DNA from 2 places in the Exiguobacterium sp. s141 genome. Region 1 is predicted to be linked to the other one. Evidence: predicted binding sites of a transcription regulator. Region 1 holds the regulator's gene; the other holds the start of a gene.

Region 1 (3,461 bases):
CGGGGGCAACCATGTCAAAGTGCTCGCTTGGTACGACAACGAATGGGGCTATTCGTGCCGCGTCGTCGACTTGTTGGACATGGTCGCGAGCTACCTGCAAATCGGACAACAAGAAACCCACGTCTGAAAAAATATATTTATCTAAAAATATTTTTAAAGAATTGAAACAAATGTCTTGTAACGACGTCCTAAACAAGATACACTCTAACTCGTGAACTTCAATTGGTCTGACAAACGCAACTTAAAGGGTTAGGACCTCTTAGGACTAACTTGCCCCCGTGGTTGTGGGCGATTCAGGCACAAAGTGAGTGATCATCAACTACTTTGAGACCATTGATGTAAAGGGGGATCCACTAATATGGATACTATGGGACGTCACATTATTACAGAACTTTGGGAGTGCAATCCCGACAAATTAAACGATATCGACTACATCGAGCGCTTGTTCGTCGATGCAGCACTTCGTTCGGGCGCTGAAGTCCGCGAAGTCGCTTTCCACAAATTTGCGCCGCACGGTGTAAGTGGAGTCGTTATCATTTCAGAATCACACTTAACGATTCACAGTTTCCCAGAGCATGGCTACGCATCAGTCGATGTGTTCACATGTGGGGATCGAATCGATCCAGCTACAGCCTCGCAATACATTGCAGAAGGCTTGGAAGCAAAAGTTCGTGAAGATGTGAAACTTGACCGTGGGATGGGACCGATTCGTGTTCCTGAAGCGCAAGTGGCAATCAGCAAATAATCAGATTGACCTTATGAGGCTGGCCGATTTTCGGTCAGCCCTTTTAATTGTTTTGTTAACCGCTTAATTTTGATATGCTTAACCTATATAAATAAGGTGTCGAGGTGGATAATGGGATTATTTGATAAGTTTCAAACACATGTCCAAACGGACGATTCGCATAAAAATGAGGCGTTACGGACGCGTTACGTGGCGGCATCGCCAAGCGCCGTGCTCACATGGCTCCGCGAACGGATTCAGGCAGAAGGTCAAACGGTTCGCCGGGTCGATGCAGACCGGGGCGAAGTGGCGTTTCATGGAGACGGATGGGACGCATTGGCGACCATCGTCCAAGTGGACGGCGGACGCACGGCCGTCGATTTTACATTGAACCGTGACCAGATACTCGGACCAGACCTCGGTCAAATCGTCACCACATATTATGAGGCGCTATCCGTGAAGTTCCCGCTCCGCGCCATCGGGAATCAATCTGTCGAACGATAAGGAGGGCTGAGCATGCGTTGTCCTAAATGCGATCATAATGGAACGAGAGTGCTCGACTCCCGGCCAGTACAAGATTTCTATTCGATTCGTCGCCGTCGCGAATGCGAGGAGTGCGGCTATCGCTTCACCACGTTTGAAACGGTCGAACAGACACCGCTCATCATCGTCAAAAAAGACGGGAATCGGGAAGAGTTCAGCCGTGAGAAAGTGCTTCGCGGGATTATTCGGGCGTGCGAGAAACGTCCGGTCACGCTGGAGCAACTTGAAGGTGTGGTCACGAAAGTCGAACAACAGTTACGCGCCCTCGGCCAGTCCGAGATTCCGAGTGAACAGGTTGGGGAGCTCGTCATGAACGAGCTCGCGCGGGTCGACGAAGTGGCATACGTCCGCTTCGCGTCTGTCTATCGCCAGTTCAAAGATATCTCTGTGTTCTTTAAAGAACTAGAAGATTTAATGAAGCAAGAAAAATCGACCAACTAAACGGGCGGCCTGCTGGTCGCCTTTTTTCAAGGGAGACCTACCATGGAAAAAGAACGCATCCTGTACGGAACTGACGAACTGTTGATCATGAGCACCGGACTCATCGATCGCGAGTCGTATCAGTCGCTGTACCATTTATATCAGCCGGTCATCGGAGTGAAGGCGCTCGCAATGTATCAGACGCTTTGGAGCGAGCTGAAGCCCGGGAAAATGAAATCGAACTATATGTCACACAGCGCGCTTTGTGAGATGCTCGATTACTCGATCAACGAGCTGACGGACTGTCTGTTCCGGCTCGAAGCGATCGGTCTCGTCCGGACGTATAAGACGAAAGACGAGCGCTTGACCCAGTACGTGTATCAACTGCGGGTCCCGCTCGCACCCCATACGTTCTTGAACGACGGACTATTGTCGAGTTTTCTCTTCTATAAAGTCGGAGAAGTCCGCTTCAAACAGTTACAAGGTCGATTCACGATTGATCCGTTGCCGGCCGGAATCATTGAAGTGACGAAAGACTTTAATGAAGTGTTCGACGTCAAAGGGGTCAATCATATGGCGTTCACACAAAAGAACTACGAGAAACCTGACCGCGCCAAAATCGAGATCAACTATACGTTCGATATGGAAATCGTCAAAAAGTTGACGAACTTCCCCGTCGGCTTCTTCACGAAGAAGCTCGATGAGACGATCACGAAGCTTGCCTACGTCTCCCAAATCGATGAAGAGACGATGGCCGAGATGTTGAAGGAGTACTTCGTCCACGAGGCGTATCTACCGCTCAGCGAGCAAGAGAAACGCGACGGCTGCCGTCAGATGGTGTTGCAGTTGAAGAAAAAACAGACGCGCCATCGGAAAGTGAAGTCGGATGAGTCGGAGAAGGCAGAAATCGGTGATTTGCATGACGTGACAGTCATGGAAGAAGCGCATCCGCATCAGTACGTGTCGACGTTACGGAAGACGCCACAACTGTCGAAGAGCGACGAGCAACTCATCATCGACCTCGTCGATACGCTCGGACTCGCGCCAAGTGTCATTAACGCATTGTTCTATTACTGTATCGAAGTGAAGAAGCAGACCCGGCTCAGTGAGAACTACGTCATGCGGATCGCGACGAGTTGGAAGACGGCAGGCTATTTGAACGCCAAAGACGCGTTGGAACAAGAAGCGACACAAGACGCGCTCATCGAGAAGAAACAGCAGAAGCGGGAGAACGTGCAACAGCGGACGACCGTCGGCTCGAGACGCAAAGACAAGACCGAGATGCCAAAATGGCTCGAGGACGAGGCGAAAGAGCAACGGACGTACGATCAAAAACGAAAACAAGAGCTCGAGGCATCGGTTCCAGACGACGCGGAACTCGTCAAGCTGTTGAATGAATTGAAAGAGAAAGGATGAGGGACATGGAACGCATCAATCAAACGCTCGCCCAAATGATGAACCGGAAAGAAGTGCGGGAAGCGTACGAATCGATTCGCCGGCGCACCCTCGAACATCCAGAAGTCGTCGCCTTTTTAAAGGCGCATCCGGAGTTAGACGAGACGGCGGTCGAGGTCGGCTTTACGAAGCTCAGTGAATATGCAGAACAGATGGACGGCAAGAAGCTCGTCGAGGAGCAAGCCGTCATCCCGGGCCATCAGCCGGTACTCTATGTCGACCTCGGTCAAATCGCGATCCGTTATGAAGAGACGGTCAAGCATCGTCAAGCACGGCGCCAAAAAGAGATGGACCGGAAGTTTAAGAGCTTATTCTTGCC
Region 2 (3,461 bases), on a different contig from region 1:
CGAATACAAGCACGTCGAATTTATGGCAGTGAAGATGGACGAAGCGACAGAAGTCGAAGCGGACGTCACACTCGTCGGCGACGCGAAAGGCGTCAAAGAAGGCGGCTACTTGGCACAGACGCTCTATAAAGTAACGGTCTCGGCAACACCAGCCAACATTCCGGAGCGTATCGAGCTTGATGTTTCTGAACTCGGCATCGGTGACTCGCTCACTGTCGCTGATATTCCAGAGAACAAAGATTACGAAATCGTATCTGAGGGTGATCTTCAAATCGCATCGGTGAATGAACCGGTGGCGGTCGAAGACCTTGAAGCTGATACAGCGACAGAAGGCGAAGTTGAAGCGACTGAAGAGGCGTCAGAAACTTCAACGGAAGAGTCGGAAGAGACTTCTGAAAACAAAGAATAATCATTTCGAACGGCCCTTTGCGAAGGGTCGTTTTTTTCTAGTCACAAATCCGACAAATGTAAACGATTACGATGTGAAAAATGTGTCAACATGTGGAAGGGGCGATTGCAATTTATTCGTTTCGGGCTTATATTGTTAATGATTTCACATGTTCGTTCTTATTATAATGGTTTCATTCAAACAGAAAGAAGGGTTTGTGACATGGCATCAATGGAAATCCATGCACTCGAATCGTTGCGGAAGAAAGCACAGGCATCTTCGCAAATGATTCATTATCGGCCAATGGAGTACTTTTTACGAGCAATGCTCGCGGGGATCTTTATCGGATTCGCTTCAATTTTCACACTGAAAGTCGTCAACGGAATGTATTTGATCGATTCTCCGTTCACAACGCTCATCGGAGGATTCTCATTCGGGATCGCCCTCGTCATGATCATCTATGGCGGAGCCGAACTGTTCACCGGGAATACGATGTACTTCACAACCTCGACGATGCGGGGATACACGACGCTCAGCGACACGATGCTCGTCTGGTTGCTCTGCTTTGTCGGGAATGCGCTCGGTGGCGTTTTGTTCGCCTTGCTGCTCGCTCCGACCGGTGTCATCCAAGAACTTGGGATGGACAACTGGCTGTTCTCGGTCGTCGAAAGCAAGATGCACCACACGACGGTCGAAATTTTCTTCCGCGCAATCTTCTGCAACTGGATGGTCTGTCTTGCCATCTTCTTGCCGAAGCAAATGAAAAACGAGTTCGCCCAAATCTTCTCGATGATCTTCCTCGTCGCCGTTTTCTTCGCCTCAGGATTTGATCACGTCATCGCCAACTTCGTCTTGTTCGCCCTCACGCTCGTCGTCCCGCATCCTGAGGCGATCAGCTTTGCCGGCGCGATCCACAACTTGATCCCAGCCACGTTCGGGAATATCATCGGTGGCGCATTGTTCATGGGTGCGATCTATACGTGGTTGAACGCGAAAGGCTTGCGTGAAGCCCAAGAGTCAGAAGAAAAAGAAGAAGTCGAATTTAAAATCGTAAAGCCTGCTAAAGAGTTGTGATATGGTTCACATTAAGGTATGGTCGAGTCCAGATGAGGGCTCGGCTATTTTTTTGCGAATACGTCACACTTAATGCTCACAATTTAGACTTCACTACTTCCCAGAAAAACATGACATAATCTATATATGGAACTTAAGCGAGTAATTAACTCGCTTGTAATCAATATATAGTGAGGTGATGCGGAGTGAATATGCTCCAGCTTTATGAAGATGTCTGTGTTCTCCCAGATCAGGACCTCGTACAAGAGAACGCCAACGTCGACGGGAAATCACCACTTGGAAAATTGGCACGATTATCCTCAGAAGTATCAAAACAATTGTCGACGACATATCTATTATCAGAACGGTCACGTCAAGCCGTCGAGGATAATTTTTTGTATATCCATGACGCCGACTACTACGTGACAGGATCGACGACGTGTTGTCAAATCCCGCTCGGCCACTTGCTCACGAACGGATTTCATACCGGGCACGGGACGATTCGACCGCCCCAGGATATCCGCTCGGCGATGGCGCTCGCTTCGATTATTCTTCAAGCGAACCAAAACATGCAACACGGCGGTCAAGCTTTCCCGATGTTTGATGTCGACCTCGCACCGTATGTCGAAAAGACGTATGAACGTCAGCTCGAGCGGCTCAAAAAGCTACCAGTCGAATGGACGACCGAGCAACTCTTTGAAACTGCCGAGTCTGAAACAATCGCGGCGACGTATCAAGCGTGTGAGGCGTTCATCCACAACGCCAACTCGATGCACTCACGTGGTGGCGGACAAGTACCGTTCGTTTCCATCAATTACGGCACCGACACGAGCCGGTGGGGACGCATATTCATTCGAGAGTTGCTGCGCGCGACCGAGCGAGGGCTCGGTAACGGGGAGACGCCGATTTTCCCGATTCAAATCTTTAAAGTGAAAGAAGGGGTCAACTTCCATGAGGACGATCCGAACGTCGACTTGTTCCGTCTCGCCTGTCGTGTGACGGGCAAGCGGTTATTCCCGAACTTCTCGTTCGTCGATGCTCCGTTCAACCTTCAATACTACGACGGGACGCACGGCTCGGAAGTCGCCTACATGGGTTGTCGGACAAGGGTGATGGGGAATCGGCATGGTGCCGAGACGTCGATTGGACGCGGCAACTTATCGTTCTCGACGTTAAATTTGGTCAAGATGGCGCTTGTCGCTTCGAACATCCATTCGTTTTATGAGACGCTCGACGCCTATGTCGACGTCGCCATCGATCAATTGCTCGAACGATTCGACTATCAAGCGAAGCGGCACGCCGACGAATTTCGGTTTCTCTATGCCCAACACGTCTGGCGGGGTGGAGAGAGACTCGGTCCAGAAGACAATCTTCGCGAGGTACTGAAGCAAGGGACGCTCTCGGTTGGATTTATCGGTCTCGCCGAAGCGCTTCGTGTACTCACAGGTGGCACGCATGCCGAGTCGCGAGAGGCGGAACGGCTTGGGCTCGATATCGTCACTCATTTACGTGATCGAATGAAGCAGGCATCGGAACGATACGATTTGAACTTTTCTCTTTTGGCGACCCCGGCCGAAGGATTGTCGGGTAAATTTGTGACGAGAGATCAGCAATCGTTTGGGATGATCGAAGGTGTGACCGACCGCGCCTTTTATACGAACTCGTTTCATGTGCCCGTGTATCAATCGGTCTCGATTCGCGATAAAGTCCGTCTCGAAGCGCCTTACCACGCGCTCTGTGATGCGGGTCATATCACGTATGTCGAAGTCGACGGATCGCTCGCCCATAATGCGGAAGCGGTCGAAGAGATCGTCCGGCTCATGCGGACCGAGAACGTTGGCTACGGGTCGATCAACCATCCGGTCGACCGTTGTGGCAACTGCGGCCTTGAAGGGATTATCGACGAAGCGTGCCCGACATGTGGCGAACATGAACGAATTGAACGGATTCGTCGCATTACCGGCTACTTGGTCGGGACGATGGACCGGTGGAATTCGGCAAAACGAGAAGAAGAACGAGC

The links. The regulator NrdR, encoded in region 1, represses ribonucleotide reductase genes. The targets are predictions, from matches to a motif close to AACACNATATATNGTGTT.
Region 2: KNP74_RS07805 (anaerobic ribonucleoside triphosphate reductase) is a predicted target of NrdR. The motif match lies at 1,620-1,637, and genes of this name have one in related genera.

The regions. Positions count from the first base shown of each region.
Region 1 covers NZ_JACSLJ010000001.1:434,049-437,509, reverse strand. Annotated here, with positions in the region: gene KNP74_RS02295 (glyceraldehyde-3-phosphate dehydrogenase) at 1-127, shown strand, start outside; gene speD (adenosylmethionine decarboxylase) at 359-745, shown strand; gene KNP74_RS02285 (hypothetical protein) at 857-1,228, shown strand; gene nrdR (transcriptional regulator NrdR) at 1,241-1,708, shown strand; gene KNP74_RS02275 (DnaD domain protein) at 1,751-3,103, shown strand; gene dnaI (primosomal protein DnaI) at 3,109-3,461, shown strand, end outside.
Region 2 covers NZ_JACSLJ010000002.1:632,630-636,090, forward strand. Annotated here, with positions in the region: gene KNP74_RS07795 (50S ribosomal protein L25/general stress protein Ctc) at 1-409, shown strand, start outside; gene KNP74_RS07800 (formate/nitrite transporter family protein) at 620-1,462, shown strand; gene KNP74_RS07805 (anaerobic ribonucleoside triphosphate reductase) at 1,654-3,461, shown strand, end outside.